2 regions of the Cytobacillus sp. FSL R7-0680 genome follow, and region 1 is predicted to be linked to the other one. Evidence: a T-box and tRNA genes for the amino acid it is inferred to sense, from the RefSeq annotation. Region 1 holds a T-box; the other holds one or more tRNA genes.
What was found. The T-box of region 1 lies ahead of leuS (leucine--tRNA ligase). A T-box ahead of a tRNA ligase gene usually reads a tRNA of that ligase, here a tRNA-Leu.

Region 1 (7,808 bases):
AGATGTATGTCATCATATTGTCTGTATCCATTATCAGCACGAGGAGCAGGGGAAAGATATCCCCATTCCTCGTAAACTCTCACAGTATTAGGATGAACGCCCATACTATCAGCGATTTCTTTAGTTGAATAAACCAAGATATCTCACTACTTCCATCTAAAATATTTAATCGAAAGGAATCCACTAATGAATACACAAGCCATCATTGTCACTATTGGAAAAATCATGTCGCTTAGAACTCCGCCTAAACTTACTTCCTTAAGCAACTGAATACCTTGTGATAAAGGAAGGAATGCAAAGACATTCTGTAAAATTTGTGGAAAAATCTCAAAAGGTATAGTAGCACCTGAAAAAAGAAGCATGCCGAAATAGGCTAACGACCCCCATAAATTCGCTGCTTTTTGATCTGGAACAATACTCCCGATGAGTATGCCAATGCTATACATAGCCATTAAAACAAATAAATAACTACAAAGAAACAAACCAAAGGAACCAGCCATTTCATAATTGAAAACAAAAAGATATACCGCAGTCACCCCTAGGAAAGACAACATAGAGGCAATAAACTGAACCAATGCCTGCGCACAAAGCAAAGTTAAAGGCGAAGCTGGGGTCACCTGAAACCTTTTTAAAATATGGCGATGACGGTAATCAGCAATGGTAAGGGGCAGTCCCATTACACCTGTAGCTAATATACTAATAGTTACAACTGCCGGATAAGAATGGAGGAACATAGTATTTCCTTGGGTAAACAGTTCATTATTCATAATATAACCAAATAATAAGGCAACAATGATTGGAAAAATGATACCGAAGATCAGTATATCTAAACCTCTCCAAACGAGTTTCGCTTCTATTTTTGTTAAAGTATAGAATGTCATCATCCTTCCCCCTCTTCATCTGTTAAAGTTAAATAGGCAGCTTCCAACGAAGCTTGTCCTGAATAATTGATCACTTCTGCTATCGTTCCTTCGCATATGATATGTCCGCCCTTTAAAATCATAATGCGGTCGCAAAGTGCTTCAACTTCATCCATATAGTGAGAGGTAAGGATAATAGATAATCCCTCACGCTTATAATTTCTTAGCGTTTGCCACAATTTTTTTCTTGCTTTCGTATCTAAACCCGTAGTCAATTCGTCTAGAAAGACTAATTCTGGGTTGGGTAACAATGCTAATAACACCGCTAATCTTTGCTTTTCACCGCCTGACAATGATTTAACTAATGATTTCTCCTTATCTTGTAGGCCAAATTTGGTCAATAAAAATTGATATGGAGCGGTTGCCTTGTATAACACACTCCATTGCTGACATGCTTCAGAAACGGTCATTTTATCTGGAAAATGCGATTCCTGAAATTGCACACCCACTTTCTCAAAAACTTGCTTTCTATTATGAATTGGAGATTGTCCTAATATAGCGACTTCCTTATAAACAGCAGGCCTAATTCCTAGCACAGCTTCTATCAACGATGTCTTTCCTGCGCCATTTTCTCCTAGTATTCCGAGTACCTCTCCTTTTTGAAGGGAGAAACTAATCTTATCAACTACCGTTTTCTCTCCATAACTAACGGACAATTCTTTTACCTTCAGAACCATCAACTCACTCCCTTTTCTAAGAATAGATTCACATCATAGCAAAAGAAATGAAGGGTGGTGGTATATTGGAGGGTTTTTAAAACTTTTTTATTTATTTTCTGATAATAGGATATCGATGATTTGTGTGAGTGGTTCTTTATCTAGGACTCTATAAAAAGTAGGTTTTTTGTTTTTGTAGTGAATGGCGATTGCTTCATCATATACGCTAACACTTTTTCCAGCTGTTTTCGTTACAAAACCAATTCTATACAGTTCTTTAGATGCTGTGCAATGATATCTTTTTAATTCAATATCTGCCAAAAGTGAGCGAATTTCTTTTAGTTGCTTATCATGATCGTCCTTATTTAAAGATACAGTTTCTGTTGTTTCACTAGTAGCTATAATGATGGACTGTAGATTTTCCTCCGATATCAGTACGACCTCATTAAACCCCAGCTTTTTCTGAGAAAGATAAAATTGATATACACCCATGGACAAAAATAATAGAACAATTACCGATAAAAAAGGAATGATTTTTTTACTCATTCTTTCTCCTTTCGCATCTATTTGAACGATCGTCTGAAGTAAATAAATTGAATTTTTATAATATTATACCTATAATAGAGTAAATTGTTAACAGGTGGTGTAAATATGCAATACGCAATTTATGGTGGTACAAGCGTAAGCAAGGAAGCGATAATCGCTCTTCCACCTCTTGGTGAAAGAAAGGAAATTTTCTCCTCTCTTGGCAGTGTTTAAGTGGCCATCGTATCATTTCATTTGACACAACTCTGAGAAACCCACCGTGTTAGATAATATTCAATTGATCAACACATTTCATGACAAATTTGGCATATTGTAAAAGCAAACTGAAAGTTATGTAAACAACTCGTGATTCTTACATACTAATGGTTATACGATAACGAAAAAAAGAAGACCTCCTAAAAAGAGGCCTTCTTCATAAGTACCAATTATTTTGTTTCGCCTTCCCACTCAAGCATACCCCCGACCATATTGGTCACTTGATAGCCTTGTTCTTGCATAAAACGACAAACTTGTCCACTACGATTCCCTGAACGGCAAATCATAATATACTCTTTGTCTTTATCAAACTTATCTAGGTTTTCAGGAATTGTGCCCATTCTAATATGCTTCGCACCAGGAATAATTCCTTGAGCTACTTCGTCATCTTCCCTTACATCTACAAGTTCAAGCTGTTCTCCAGCTTCTATCTTTTTCAGTAATTCTTCTGTTGTGATTTCTTTCATTTCAGTCATCATCAACCACCCTTTCCATTATCATTATCTTTATTCTAAAGAAGTGTTGATCGAAATGCGAATATTACAGTCTCATAGGGAAAGGGTAGCTCTTTTCATTAAGCTACCTCTTTTTCTAAATAATCTTAATTAGCGACAATATTCACTAGCTTCCCAGGAACAGCAATTACTTTTCTTACTGTTTTGCCATCAATTTGTTCTTTGATTTTATCATCTTCCATGGCAATTTGTTCTAGCACATCCTTTTGTGCATCAACGGGTACCATTAATTTAGCCTTCACTTTACCATTGATTTGGATAACGATCTCCACTTCATCATCTGTCATTTTCGCTTCGTCATATGCTGGCCAAGCTTCATAAGAAATGGTTCCTGTGTGACCAAGTATCTCCCATAGTTCTTCAGCAATATGTGGAGCAATTGGAGCCAACATTTTTACGAACCCTTCTGCATAAGCCTTTGGAAGAATATCAGCTTTGTAGGCTTCATTGACGAAAACCATCATTTGTGAAATTGCTGTATTGAAGCGCAAACCTTCAAAGTCCTCTGTTACTTTTTTGACTGTCTGATGATACACTTTTTCCAGTTGAGACACTTCTACATCCTGCACTTTGTTGCTTAATGTATGATCTTCTTCAGCAATTAAACGCCAAATACGGTCTAAGAATCGTCTAGAGCCATCTAATCCATTTGTAGACCAAGCAATTGAGGCATCAAGTGGTCCCATAAACATTTCATATAAACGAAGCGTATCCGCTCCATGGCTTTCTACAACGGCATCAGGATTAACAACATTTCCTTTTGACTTACTCATTTTTTCATTATTTTCCCCAAGAATCATGCCTTGGTTAAATAATTTTTGGAATGGTTCTTTCGTATCAACTACACCTATATCGTATAATACTTTATGCCAGAAACGAGCATATAATAAGTGAAGAACCGCATGTTCAGCGCCACCAATATAAATATCAACTGGTAACCACTCTTTTAATTTTTCGGCATCAGCTAATGCCTCACTGTTTTTCGGATCAATATAACGTAAATAGTACCAGCAGCTACCTGCCCATTGTGGCATCGTGTTGGTTTCACGGCGACCTTTTTTACCTGTTTCAGGGTCAATAACATTAACCCACTCTTCAATATTAGCTAACGGTGATTCACCTGTACCAGATGGCTTAATCTCCGTTGTTGTTGGTAAAATTAACGGTAACTCTTCGTAAGGAACTCCCGTCATTGTACCATCTTCCCAATGAATAACAGGAATCGGTTCACCCCAATATCTTTGACGACTAAATAACCAATCACGTAAGCGATACGTCACTTTTTTCGTCCCAATCTCTTTCTCTTCTAGCCAAGCGATCATTTTTGTAATTGCTTCTTCTTTACCTAAGCCATTTAAGAAATCAGAATTAATATGTTCTCCTTCACCCGCATAAGCTTCTTTAGAAATATCTCCACCAGCTACGACTTCTTTAATAGTCAAGTTAAATTCTTTCGCGAAATCATAATCACGCTCGTCATGAGCTGGAACAGCCATAATGGCACCTGTACCATATGAAGCAAGCACATAATCAGCAATCCAGATAGGCATTTTTTCACCGTTAGCAGGGTTAATTGCATAAGCACCTGTGAATACACCTGTTTTTTCTTTGGCTAAATCTGTTCTTTCTAAATCACTCTTTGTTTTAACTTTTTCAATATAAGTCTCAACTGCATTACGTTGCTCTTCTGTTGTAATTACATCAACTAGTTTATGCTCTGGGGCAAGGACAGCATATGTCGCACCAAATAATGTGTCTGGGCGTGTCGTAAACACTTCAAACGTACCTTTGTCACCTTCGATATGGAAAGTCACTTCAGCACCTTCAGAACGACCAATCCAGTTGCGCTGCATATCCTTCAAGCTTTCTGGCCAATCAAGTAAATCAAGATCTTCTAGTAAACGGTCAGCATAAGCTGTTATTTTTAACATCCATTGGCGCATCGGTCTTCTTTCAACAGGATGGCCTCCACGTTCACTTTTCCCATCAATTACCTCTTCATTAGCTAGCACAGTTCCAAGTGCAGGACACCAGTTCACTGCTACTTCATCGATATAAGCAAGACCTTTTTCATAAAGCTTTAAGAAAATCCATTGCGTCCATTTATAATATTCCGGATCTGTTGTGTTAATTTCACGATCCCAGTCATAAGAAAATCCTAATGATTTAATTTGACGGCGGAATGTATTAATGTTTTTCTCGGTAAATTCAGCTGGGTCATTCCCTGTATCAAGGGCATATTGTTCAGCAGGTAAACCAAATGCATCCCATCCCATTGGGTGAAGAACATTATACCCTTGCATTCTTTTCATACGGGCAAGAATATCTGTTGCTGTATATCCTTCAGGGTGTCCTACGTGTAAACCTACACCAGACGGATAAGGAAACATATCTAACGCATAGAACTTTCTCTTCCCTTTTTCTTCACCCGTTTTAAATGTTTTTTGTTCTTCCCAATAGTGTTGCCACTTACCTTCAATTTGCTGATGATTAAAGCTCATCTTCTTTCCTCCTAAAAATGCTACGTTTTTAAGTATAAAAAAACCCCTCATCCCTCAAAAAGGGACGAGAGGATTATGTATATCTCCCGCGGTACCACCCACATTAACAGTTTACGGTTAACTGTTCACTTCATTCATCCTTAACGCGGAGTACGGCAAGCATTACTGTCATTTTCACACTTGCTGCTCAGTAGGTGAGTTCATGAAAGGAGCTGACTAGCTTACACCAACCGCTAGCTCTCTAATATCAGGCTTCCTAGCATTACTATTCCTCATCATTGCAGTTATAAAATATTCATATTGACATTGTAATCAATTTCAATGGTTGATGCAAGTAGGCTTTCACAAGTTACTATAGATAAGTATAAGCTATTCAAGAAAAATGAAAACGTGTCAATTTTTTAATCCATGTATTACTCTTCCTTATTTTGCCCATAACTATAGTAAAAAATAAGGAAAGGTGATTTCATATTATGAAAGGTATCGCTTTTATTAATGAAAAGTGGATTATGAATGATTATAAAACGCTAGATGAAAGCCTTGAAGTTCAGAAGCAATCCATCCAGACGTTCATTGAAAATAACCAAATGAAAACCATTAAATTAAATCCTTATCAATTACATGATTACTACACCATTCCACATGCCTTATATTATGATTTAAAACAAACCAAACCGAAGTTAGATTGCCTGATACTCTACTCCGAAAAAGTCATTGAAAGTTTTATCGAGGCCTATCCCGCTCGTTGGTTGATCTTGAAAAGTTTCTTTCATAAAGTCATTTTTCTAGATGAAGTTCAATCACATCATTACCAGGATATTATCTAAATGGTTAAGTAGAGAGCCCCTGGATTTTTTATCTACGGGGCTCGCTTTTTATGAAGGTATAGCTGGCAAAACTTTTTTCTTTTTAAGCTTCTTATCATAAACAACTGTTGTATATACGGAGATGAGCAGTAATGCCATTAATATACCGAAAAGCATCTTCACACCGTATACATCCACGAGTACGCCCCCAAGTAATGGCCCAATCATTCTTCCTCCTGTAGAGACACTGTTAACAATCCCTTGATAGAACCCTTCTCTACCTTTAGGTGCTAAGTCATTAGCAATTGTAGGTACCGCTGGCCATACGAGCATTTCCCCAATGGTTAAAATAATCATTGCTGTGACAAAGCCGGAAAAGGCAACTGCATTTCCTACAACAGCAAAAGAAATAGCAAAAATAAAAATACCAATAATAATTTGTACTTTTAATGATTTTATTCTTTTAACTAGAAGACTAATTAATGGTTGCGCAAGTACAATCATGGCGCCATTTATTGTCCATAGCATACTGTATTGTTTTAAAGAAATCCCAATTTGTTGAGTATATGCCGAGATAGTCGATTGCCATTGCACATAGCCAATACAACATAATAGATAACCGATTAATAAAACGAATAAAGCGTTTAATTTAGGATTACCGCGAAATTTTTGTGCTGTTTTTATTTCATTTGGTTGACTAACAGACTTTACTTCCATTTTTCGATAGCTAGTAATAGCTATCAAGAAAAACAAGATATACATTAGACAATTAGCGATAAAGATATAATTGAAAGAAAATGAAGCTATATACCCTGCCATTGCTGCACCTAATGCTACACCTAGATTTGTCGCTACATACATCGCATTAAACGCTTTTCTGCCGCCCTCTTTCCATACACTTCCTGCCAATGCATACATAGAAGGAAACACGATCCCTGAGCCAAAACCTAAAATCGTCAATAATACAATGTATTCCGGCCATCCGTGTTTAAAGACCATAATAATGAGTGAAGATAACGAAATGACTATGCCTAATAAGATCGAACGATAGCCACCTAATTTATCAAACAGCACACCACCAACTAGATTGCCTATGACTGTTGCTGCTGAATTGATCATTAAAACAATGCCGGCAATCGATAAAGACTTTCCTAATTCTTCATGCATATAAATGGTGTTTAAAGGCCATAAAAAAGAGGAACCTGTTACATTAACAGCCATTCCAATTACTAATAACCACAAAGCTCGAGGCATCATCCATACCCCTTTCAAATTCTATTCATTTCATTCCATTTCGAATTCCAAAATAAATTTTATTCGTTTTTTATGATGGATTCAATACTAATTTTATGACAGATTTAGACATCTATCTAATCTATACATGTAAATGAATAATTACTCTTGAATCTAAGCATAAACGGAAGGAATGGATGAATTTATGTATGAAATATACAGAAATATTTTTAAATTTATCATAACCATACACAAGCAAACTCCACGAGAATTGCTTGTGTACAGATCATTTACTAAATACATATTATTTATTCTGGATGAAATTTAGATTTAACGGGTTGCCCACCTGTTTCCTCATATTTCTTTTTAGATCGTG
Region 2 (7,808 bases), 2.2 Mb from region 1:
TGTGCGGAAGGGATAAGTGCTGAAAGCATCTAAGCATGAAGCCCCCCTCGAGATGAGATTTCCCATAGCGCAAGCTAGTAAGATCCCTGAAAGATGATCAGGTTGATAGGTTAGAGGTGGAAGTGTGGCGACACATGTAGCTGACTAATACTAATCGATCGAGGACTTAACCAAAAACGAAAAGCGAAAGCACCTACCTAGGCGCTGTAGCTGGACAATACGAAATGCGGGCGGCTTTAAGCCGCCGCAGCTAGACAGCACTACGTAAGTAGTCGCGTCAGCACGCATTCAGGCGATTACTCAAAACAATCTTCTTCAACATTACCTAGTTTTCAGAGAATGATTTAAAATTTCTCTTGAAAATTTTATTAAAGACGTTATAATAATATATGTCTTTAAAAAGTCCGGTGGCGATAGCGAGAAGGTCACACCCGTTCCCATACCGAACACGGAAGTTAAGCTTCTAAAGCGCCGATGGTAGTTAGGGGCTGTCCCCTTGTGAGAGTAGGAAGTTGCCGGGCATACATACTATTAAATTATTCCGCAGTAGCTCAGTGGTAGAGCATTCGGCTGTTAACCGAACGGTCGTAGGTTCGAATCCTACCTGCGGAGCCAATGGAGAGCTGTCCGAGCTGGCCGAAGGAGCACGATTGGAAATCGTGTAGGCGGTTTATAGCCGTCTCAAGGGTTCAAATCCCTTGCTCTCCGCCATTAAACATATAAATTGGCCCCTTGGTCAAGCGGTTAAGACACCGCCCTTTCACGGCGGTAACACGGGTTCGAATCCCGTAGGGGTCACCATTTTGGAGGATTAGCTCAGCTGGGAGAGCATCTGCCTTACAAGCAGAGGGTCGGCGGTTCGATCCCGTCATCCTCCACCATTCATATTATCGCGGGGTGGAGCAGTCCGGTAGCTCGTCGGGCTCATAACCCGAAGGTCGCAGGTTCAAATCCTGCCCCCGCAATTTGGTCCGGTAGTTCAGTTGGTTAGAATGCCTGCCTGTCACGCAGGAGGTCGCGGGTTCGAGTCCCGTCCGGACCGCCACTACATAAATTCACACAAATTAATTTAAAACATATTGTAAAACGTATAAGTTTTGGCTCAGTAGCTCAGTCGGTAGAGCAAAGGACTGAAAATCCTTGTGTCGGCGGTTCGATTCCGTCCTGAGCCACCATTTGCCGGCCTAGCTCAATTGGTAGAGCAACTGACTTGTAATCAGTAGGTTGGGGGTTCAAGTCCTCTGGCCGGCATTGTTTTTTATGGAGGGGTAGCGAAGTGGCTAAACGCGGCGGACTGTAAATCCGCTCCTTCGGGTTCGGCAGTTCGAATCTGCCCCCCTCCACCATCTAGGGGTATAGTTTAATGGTAAAACGAAGGTCTCCAAAACCTTTGATGTGGGTTCGATTCCTACTACCCCTGCCAATTATGGCGGTTGTGGCGAAGTGGTTAACGCATCGGATTGTGGTTCCGACATTCGTGGGTTCGATTCCCATCAGCCGCCCCATTATTTTAAATTCACATTTTTTGCTTTCATGCATAGAATATACAAATGGGCTATAGCCAAGTGGTAAGGCAACGGATTTTGATTCCGTCATTCGCAGGTTCGAACCCTGCTAGCCCAGCCAGATCTGCGGAAGTAGTTCAGTGGTAGAACATCACCTTGCCAAGGTGAGGGTCGCGGGTTCGAATCCCGTCTTCCGCTCCAAGTAGTTATTTATATTGATGGCGGCATAGCCAAGTGGTAAGGCAGAGGTCTGCAAAACCTTCACCACCGGTTCAAATCCGGTTGCCGCCTCCAATACATATTCACTCATTTTTATACACCTCATGCCGGGGTGGCGGAACTGGCAGACGCACAGGACTTAAAATCCTGCGGTAGGTGACTACCGTACCGGTTCGATTCCGGTCCTCGGCACCATAATTAAATAAAAGAATATTTGCCGGTGTGGCGGAATTGGCAGACGCGCACGACTCAAAATCGTGTTCCATCACGGAGTGTCGGTTCGACCCCGACCACCGGTATTTGCGGGTGTAGTTTAGTGGTAAAACCTCAGCCTTCCAAGCTGATGATGAGGGTTCGATTCCCTTCACCCGCTTATATGGAAGTAAAGGACTGTAGACAATCTCTATTTATTAGCAGATTGTCTACAGTTTTTTTAGTTGAAGTGATTAGTTTTGTTGTTTTTTACTAACCTTAACGAAGTGCATAATGAGTGAAGAGAATGGATGAAAGGCTTCAGTAACGAGAAATGCATTCTCCTTAAAAAATATATGCAGAATACAGGTTGGTTAACAAGAAATATGGTGGAAATGAAAACTTTTCGTATTGATGGTTGACAGGATAGCTTTTATTAGATAAAATTTTCTTTGAAGTTGATAATCATTATCAATGACATGATGATGATCTAAAATGTTCGGATGGAGTGAATGACCTTGTCTAGATTATTTACTGAAGACTTAAGAATTGCATACGGTGATAGAGAGATTGTGAAGAACTTAAACATGATGATACCAGACGGTGAGATTACGGCTATTATTGGGCCGAATGGTTGTGGTAAATCGACTGTCTTAAAGACGATTGCAAGAATTATCCAAGCCAAAGCTGGGTCTGTATATCTTGATGGTAAGCAAATCAGTAAGGAATCGACAAAAGCGATTGCACAAAAAATGGCCATTCTTCCTCAATCTCCTGATGCTCCTGAAGGCTTAACGGTTTCAGAGCTAGTATCTTATGGAAGATTTCCATATCAAAAGGGTATGGGGAGATTAACAGCAAAAGATCGCCAGGTGATAGATTGGGCACTCCAAGTAACAGGAATTGCAGAATTTAAAGATAGAGAAGTAGATGCATTGTCTGGTGGACAGCGGCAAAGAGTATGGATCGCGATGGCTTTGGCTCAAGAGACTGATATAATCTTATTAGATGAGCCGACTACATATTTAGATATGTGTCATCAATTGGAAGTATTAGAACTGTTAAAAGAGCTTAATCAGTTAGAAAATAGAACAATTGTTATGGTTATTCATGATTTAAACCATGCAGCAAGGTTTGCTGATTATTTAATTGCTATGAGAGCAGGCAAAATTATTAAAAATGGTGCTGCGAAGGAAGTTATGAATAAGCAGATTTTAAGAGAAGTATTTAATATTGATGCAGAAATTGGTATTGATCCACGTACACAAAAACCAATCTGCTTAACTTATGATTTAATTGATAGTAGGATGGTAGTTCAAGAGCAAGTCGTTTAATGATTTGCTTCTTTTTTTGACTATAATTGAGAATGATTATTATTTTAAAGGTGGATGGAGAACTTGAAAAAGCAATTGGTATTTTTATTTTTTATTCTATTATTAGTTTTAACAGCTTGCGGAAATGGTGGGAATGAATCGTCAGGTGAAGGCAGTAAGGAAACGGAAAAAGAAACATTTACATATAAATCAGAAAATGGAGAAATGGAGTTACCAGCTAATCCTGAAAGAGTAGCATCTATGGCTTACACTGGTAATGTTCTATCATTAGGGATTACGCCAGTAGCAATAGATGAGTGGTCTAAAGCGAACAAATTTTATGGTGATAAACTGAAAGATTCTGAAGTCATTACAGCAGATAATGTAGAGAAATTATTAGAATTAGAACCAGATTTAATTATTGCATATTCAACTGACGAAAATTTAGATAAATACAAAGAAATCGCGCCAACCGTCACATTAACTTATGAAAAATATGGCTATTTAGATCAACACCTTGAAATAGGTAAGGTGTTAGGAAAAGAGCAGGAAGCACAAGCATGGGTGGAAGAGTGGAAAGAAAAGACAGCTGCTGAAGGTGAGAAAGTAAAAGAGGCAATTGGTGATGATGCGACTATTATGGTATTTGAGACATTTGGTAAAGACATGTATGTGTATGGTGAGAACTGGGGACGCGGAACAGAAATCATTTATCAAGCACTTGGTTTAAAAGCACCTAAAGCGGTAGAAGAAGAAGTATTTGGACCAGGGTACTTAGCTATATCTTCAGAAGTCATACCAAAATATGCTGGAGATTATATTTTCCTAGGAGATGGACAAGGAGCCGATAATTCCTTTACTGAAACAGATGTTTGGAAAGGCATCCCAGCAGTGGAAAATGACCGCGTGTTTACATTTGACTCTTCTTCTTTCTATTTCAATGATCCCATTTCATTGGAAGAAGAATTAGCATTTATCGTTGAAAATTTACTTGGGGCTAAGTAATATAATGAAAAATAATACTTTTAATGAAGCAAAGGAAAAGAAAATATATGCACGTCCTGCAATTGCTTCTATTATTCTAGCACTAAGCTGCCTACTTTTAGTAGGTAGCTTAGTTTTGGCTATTTCGGTTGGAGCAGCGAGTATTTCATTTGCAGATGTTTGGCAAGCTGTATTTGCTTATGAACAAGGAAACGAAGACCACCAAATTATAAGAAGTATACGATTACCTCGTGAGCTAGGAGCTGCTGTTGTCGGCGCGGCTTTTGCTGTTAGTGGTGCCATTATGCAAGGAATGACAAAAAACCCTTTAGCAGATCCGGGTTTACTAGGTTTAAATGCAGGTGCAAGTTTAGGACTAGCGATTGCCTTCTCGTATGTAGGCAATACAAATTATATGATTATTATGTTATTCTCATTTATTGGAGCAGGGATTGCTGCTTGCTTAGTATTTGGATTTAGCGCAATGAAAAGAGGTGGGATGAGTCCACTAAAAATAACGTTAGCTGGTGCGGCAGTTACTGCATTTCTTTCATCGATTGGAGAAGGGATAGCACTTATAAATAAATTATCACAAAGTATTGCCTTTTGGACTGCTGGTGGCGTTTCAGGAACAACATGGGCACAGTTGCAAATTGTTACACCTACAGTACTTTTCGGTATTATAATTGCCATCATGCTCTCAAGAAGTTTGACTGTATTAAGCTTTGGAGAAGATGTGGCTAAAGGCTTAGGGCAAAGAACTTTTATTGTTAAGGCTGTGCTCATGACGGTTGTTCTTATATTAGCAGGTGCCGCGGTTTCTCTTGTTGGGGCGATTGCTTTTGTTGGTTTATTAATTCCTCATATCGTGAGATTTTTAGTCGGTACGGATTATAGATGGATTATTCCGTGTTCAGCCGTAATAGGTAGTGTGTTTTTAGTTTTAGCCGATACGGCAGCAAGAATGGTTAATCCTCCTTTTGAAACACCAATGGGAGCAATTGTAGCAATACTTGGCCTACCTTTCTTCTTGTACCTTGCAAGAAAGGGGAGATCATTAATATGATTAGTGCCCGCCACTTTAAACGTTCAATTATTATCATTATCTCGACGTTCGTGTTACTATTGCTTATCTTTACAATTAGTGTAGCAACAGGATTTGCCTCTTTAAGTCCCGATCGTCTTTTGCCAACATTACTTGGTAATGGAACGGCGAAGGAAAACCTGATTTTATTTACCTTTAGATTGCCGAGGATACTGATTGCGGTGCTCGCAGGCATGGGTTTAGCTTTGTCGGGGGCAATATTACAGAGTATTACGAGGAACCCGTTAGCAGATCCGGGAATACTAGGAATTAATTCAGGTGCCGGTTTGTTTGTCGTTTTCTTTGTTTTGTTATTTGGAAATAGTACAGGCAATCATTTATATTTGTTGCCACTATTCGCTTTAATTGGAGGATTAATTACCGCTATATTCATTTACCTTCTCTCTTACAAGAGAGGGGAGGGCATTCAACCTGGTAGAATGCTTTTAGTTGGTGTAGGATTAGCTGCTGCTATAAATGGTGCATTGTTAACTCTTGCTTCTAAAATGGCTAGAGAAGAGTATGATTTCTTCGCCAACTGGGCTGCAGGGAGAATATGGGGAGATGATTGGTTATTTGTCTTTGCTCTCCTTCCTTGGCTTGCAATATTAATCCCGTTCATTTACTTTAAATCAAATACGCTAAATACGATGGCTTTAAATGAAGAGCTTTCTGTAGGTCTTGGAGTTAAAACGAATAAGGAAAGGTATATACTGTTATTGGCTTCCGTGGCCTTGGCAGCTGCGTCAGTATCCGTTAGTGGTGGTATAGCATTTATCGGTTTGTTAGCACCCCATATTGCAAGAAGCTTAGTCGGTCCTAGACATCAGTTGTTTTTGCCTGTTGCGGCAATGTTTGGGGGCTTACTTTTACTTTCAGCAGATACGGTTGGCAGAGTTTTACTTGATACGATTGGCATACCAGCGGGAGTAATTGTATCATTTATTGGGGCGCCGTATTTTCTATATTTAATGGCTAAGAAATAATAGACTTAAAAATCGAACAAAATAAGAGTGAAATGCACCCCACTTGCTAGACACAATCTAACAAGTGGGGTGCATTTTTTCTATAGCCAAATTTAATGCTGTAGAAAAATAGGATATTATTTTTTTAAACTATTACCTCAACTTGACCATTACCTCCATGAACTTGGATAAACATATCTTTTAGTGAGTTGAGCAGTGCTTGTGCCTCAACTGTTTCAATTGAATGTCTTAAAAAGACGACTTGTAATGCATTGGTTGTCTGTTCATTAACATTTGTTCTAGTAGAATCTACAAATGGACTACCAAATGGCCCAAGTGAATCACTTAAAATAATTAAGTTTTTTAGTGAATTATCACGTCCGTTTAATCCTCCGTAAACTTCTCCATCAGCTCCGATTCTCACATCAATATTTCCGTTGATACAATCTAAATCGTATATGCCAATCGGGACTTCGTATTTTAATGAGAAAAAATTATTAATATCAGCGGCACTGTTGATGCTCTGTAGGTAGTTCTGTTTTTTAATTCTTCGATACATTGCTTCAGCAGAATGACGATATTTGTTGGGGTCTTTACCTGTTTGTTTGAAAATACTTCGCCATTCTTTTATCCCTGCAAATTCAGTTATATTCTTTTCTTCAAGATCAAAAAATAATGACTCTTGAAAGAGTTGTAAGCGGCCCTTTACCATTTGGGGAGAACCTGATATAGTGATATGATTGTATGTAATGATGCCTATTTTGAATTGAGGGAATAAGGTCTTTAAATCTTTTGATATGTTGATTACCAATGTTTACACCTCCTGATTTTATAATAACTAGTTTATCATGAGAGGGAAGATGAATCACATGGAAAACCAAGGAGGAGTGAATAATCCTTGAATATAGCTGAACTAAAAGAAGAAATCATTCGATATAGTAAGACGATTGGAATAGATAAGATTGGATTTACCACTGCATCAACTTTTGATGGTTTGCGGAATAGATTAATGAAACAACAAGAGCTCGGATACCAATCAGGTTTTGAAGAGCCTGATATAGAAAAGAGAGTCAACCCTGCGTTATTGATGGATCAACCGATGTCGATTATTAGTATTGCCCTAGCTTATCCAACAAAGATGAGAGAGCGCGTAGTGAGTAAACCGGGTGAGAGAAGAGGTATTTTTTGCCGTGCTTCTTGGGGAGATGACTATCATTTAGTGTTGAAGGATCGTCTAAGTAAGTTAGAAGCCTACTTGGAAGAGCTTGTTCCTGATGTCCGATTTACATCAATGGTCGATACAGGTGCTTTATCTGACCGTGCTGTAGCTGAGCGAGCGGGTATAGGGTGGAGTGGAAAGAATTGTTCTATCTTTACACCTGAATTCGGCTCTTACGTCTATTTAGGTGAAACCATCACAAATATTCCTTTTGAACCGGACGAGCCACTAGAGTCAAAGTGTGGGACTTGTACGAAATGTATTGATGCTTGTCCTACAGGTGCACTCGTTCAAGGCGGGCAACTAAATGCGCAACGTTGTATTTCC

Region 2: it has a tRNA-Leu gene. The T-box ahead of leuS (leucine--tRNA ligase) is inferred to sense a tRNA for this amino acid. The anticodon was not compared.

The regions. Positions count from the first base shown of each region.
Region 1 covers NZ_JBBPAO010000001.1:2,471,677-2,479,484, forward strand. The annotation lists gene MKY26_RS12220 (MerR family transcriptional regulator) at 1-137, opposite strand, end outside; gene MKY26_RS12225 (ABC transporter permease) at 147-884, opposite strand; gene MKY26_RS12230 (ABC transporter ATP-binding protein) at 881-1,597, opposite strand; gene MKY26_RS12235 (hypothetical protein) at 1,685-2,122, opposite strand; gene MKY26_RS12240 (rhodanese-like domain-containing protein) at 2,548-2,853, opposite strand; gene leuS (leucine--tRNA ligase) at 2,979-5,393, opposite strand; T-box leader at 5,451-5,681, opposite strand; gene MKY26_RS12250 (hypothetical protein) at 5,867-6,220, shown strand; gene MKY26_RS12255 (MDR family MFS transporter) at 6,269-7,453, opposite strand; gene MKY26_RS12260 (glycogen biosynthesis protein GlgD) at 7,741-7,808, opposite strand, start outside.
Region 2 covers NZ_JBBPAO010000001.1:280,966-288,773, forward strand. The annotation lists rRNA gene MKY26_RS01365 (23S ribosomal RNA) at 1-174, shown strand, start outside; rRNA gene rrf (5S ribosomal RNA) at 404-521, shown strand; tRNA gene MKY26_RS01375 (tRNA-Asn) at 541-615, shown strand; tRNA gene MKY26_RS01380 (tRNA-Ser) at 618-711, shown strand; tRNA gene MKY26_RS01385 (tRNA-Glu) at 727-801, shown strand; tRNA gene MKY26_RS01390 (tRNA-Val) at 806-881, shown strand; tRNA gene MKY26_RS01395 (tRNA-Met) at 892-965, shown strand; tRNA gene MKY26_RS01400 (tRNA-Asp) at 969-1,045, shown strand; tRNA gene MKY26_RS01405 (tRNA-Phe) at 1,100-1,175, shown strand; tRNA gene MKY26_RS01410 (tRNA-Thr) at 1,179-1,251, shown strand; tRNA gene MKY26_RS01415 (tRNA-Tyr) at 1,263-1,346, shown strand; tRNA gene MKY26_RS01420 (tRNA-Trp) at 1,350-1,423, shown strand; tRNA gene MKY26_RS01425 (tRNA-His) at 1,430-1,505, shown strand; tRNA gene MKY26_RS01430 (tRNA-Gln) at 1,552-1,626, shown strand; tRNA gene MKY26_RS01435 (tRNA-Gly) at 1,632-1,706, shown strand; tRNA gene MKY26_RS01440 (tRNA-Cys) at 1,726-1,799, shown strand; tRNA gene MKY26_RS01445 (tRNA-Leu) at 1,831-1,919, shown strand; tRNA gene MKY26_RS01450 (tRNA-Leu) at 1,941-2,023, shown strand; tRNA gene MKY26_RS01455 (tRNA-Gly) at 2,027-2,097, shown strand; gene MKY26_RS01460 (ABC transporter ATP-binding protein) at 2,435-3,250, shown strand; gene MKY26_RS01465 (iron-hydroxamate ABC transporter substrate-binding protein) at 3,314-4,234, shown strand; gene MKY26_RS01470 (FecCD family ABC transporter permease) at 4,239-5,279, shown strand; gene MKY26_RS01475 (FecCD family ABC transporter permease) at 5,276-6,283, shown strand; gene MKY26_RS01480 (B3/B4 domain-containing protein) at 6,408-7,073, opposite strand; gene queG (tRNA epoxyqueuosine(34) reductase QueG) at 7,161-7,808, shown strand, end outside.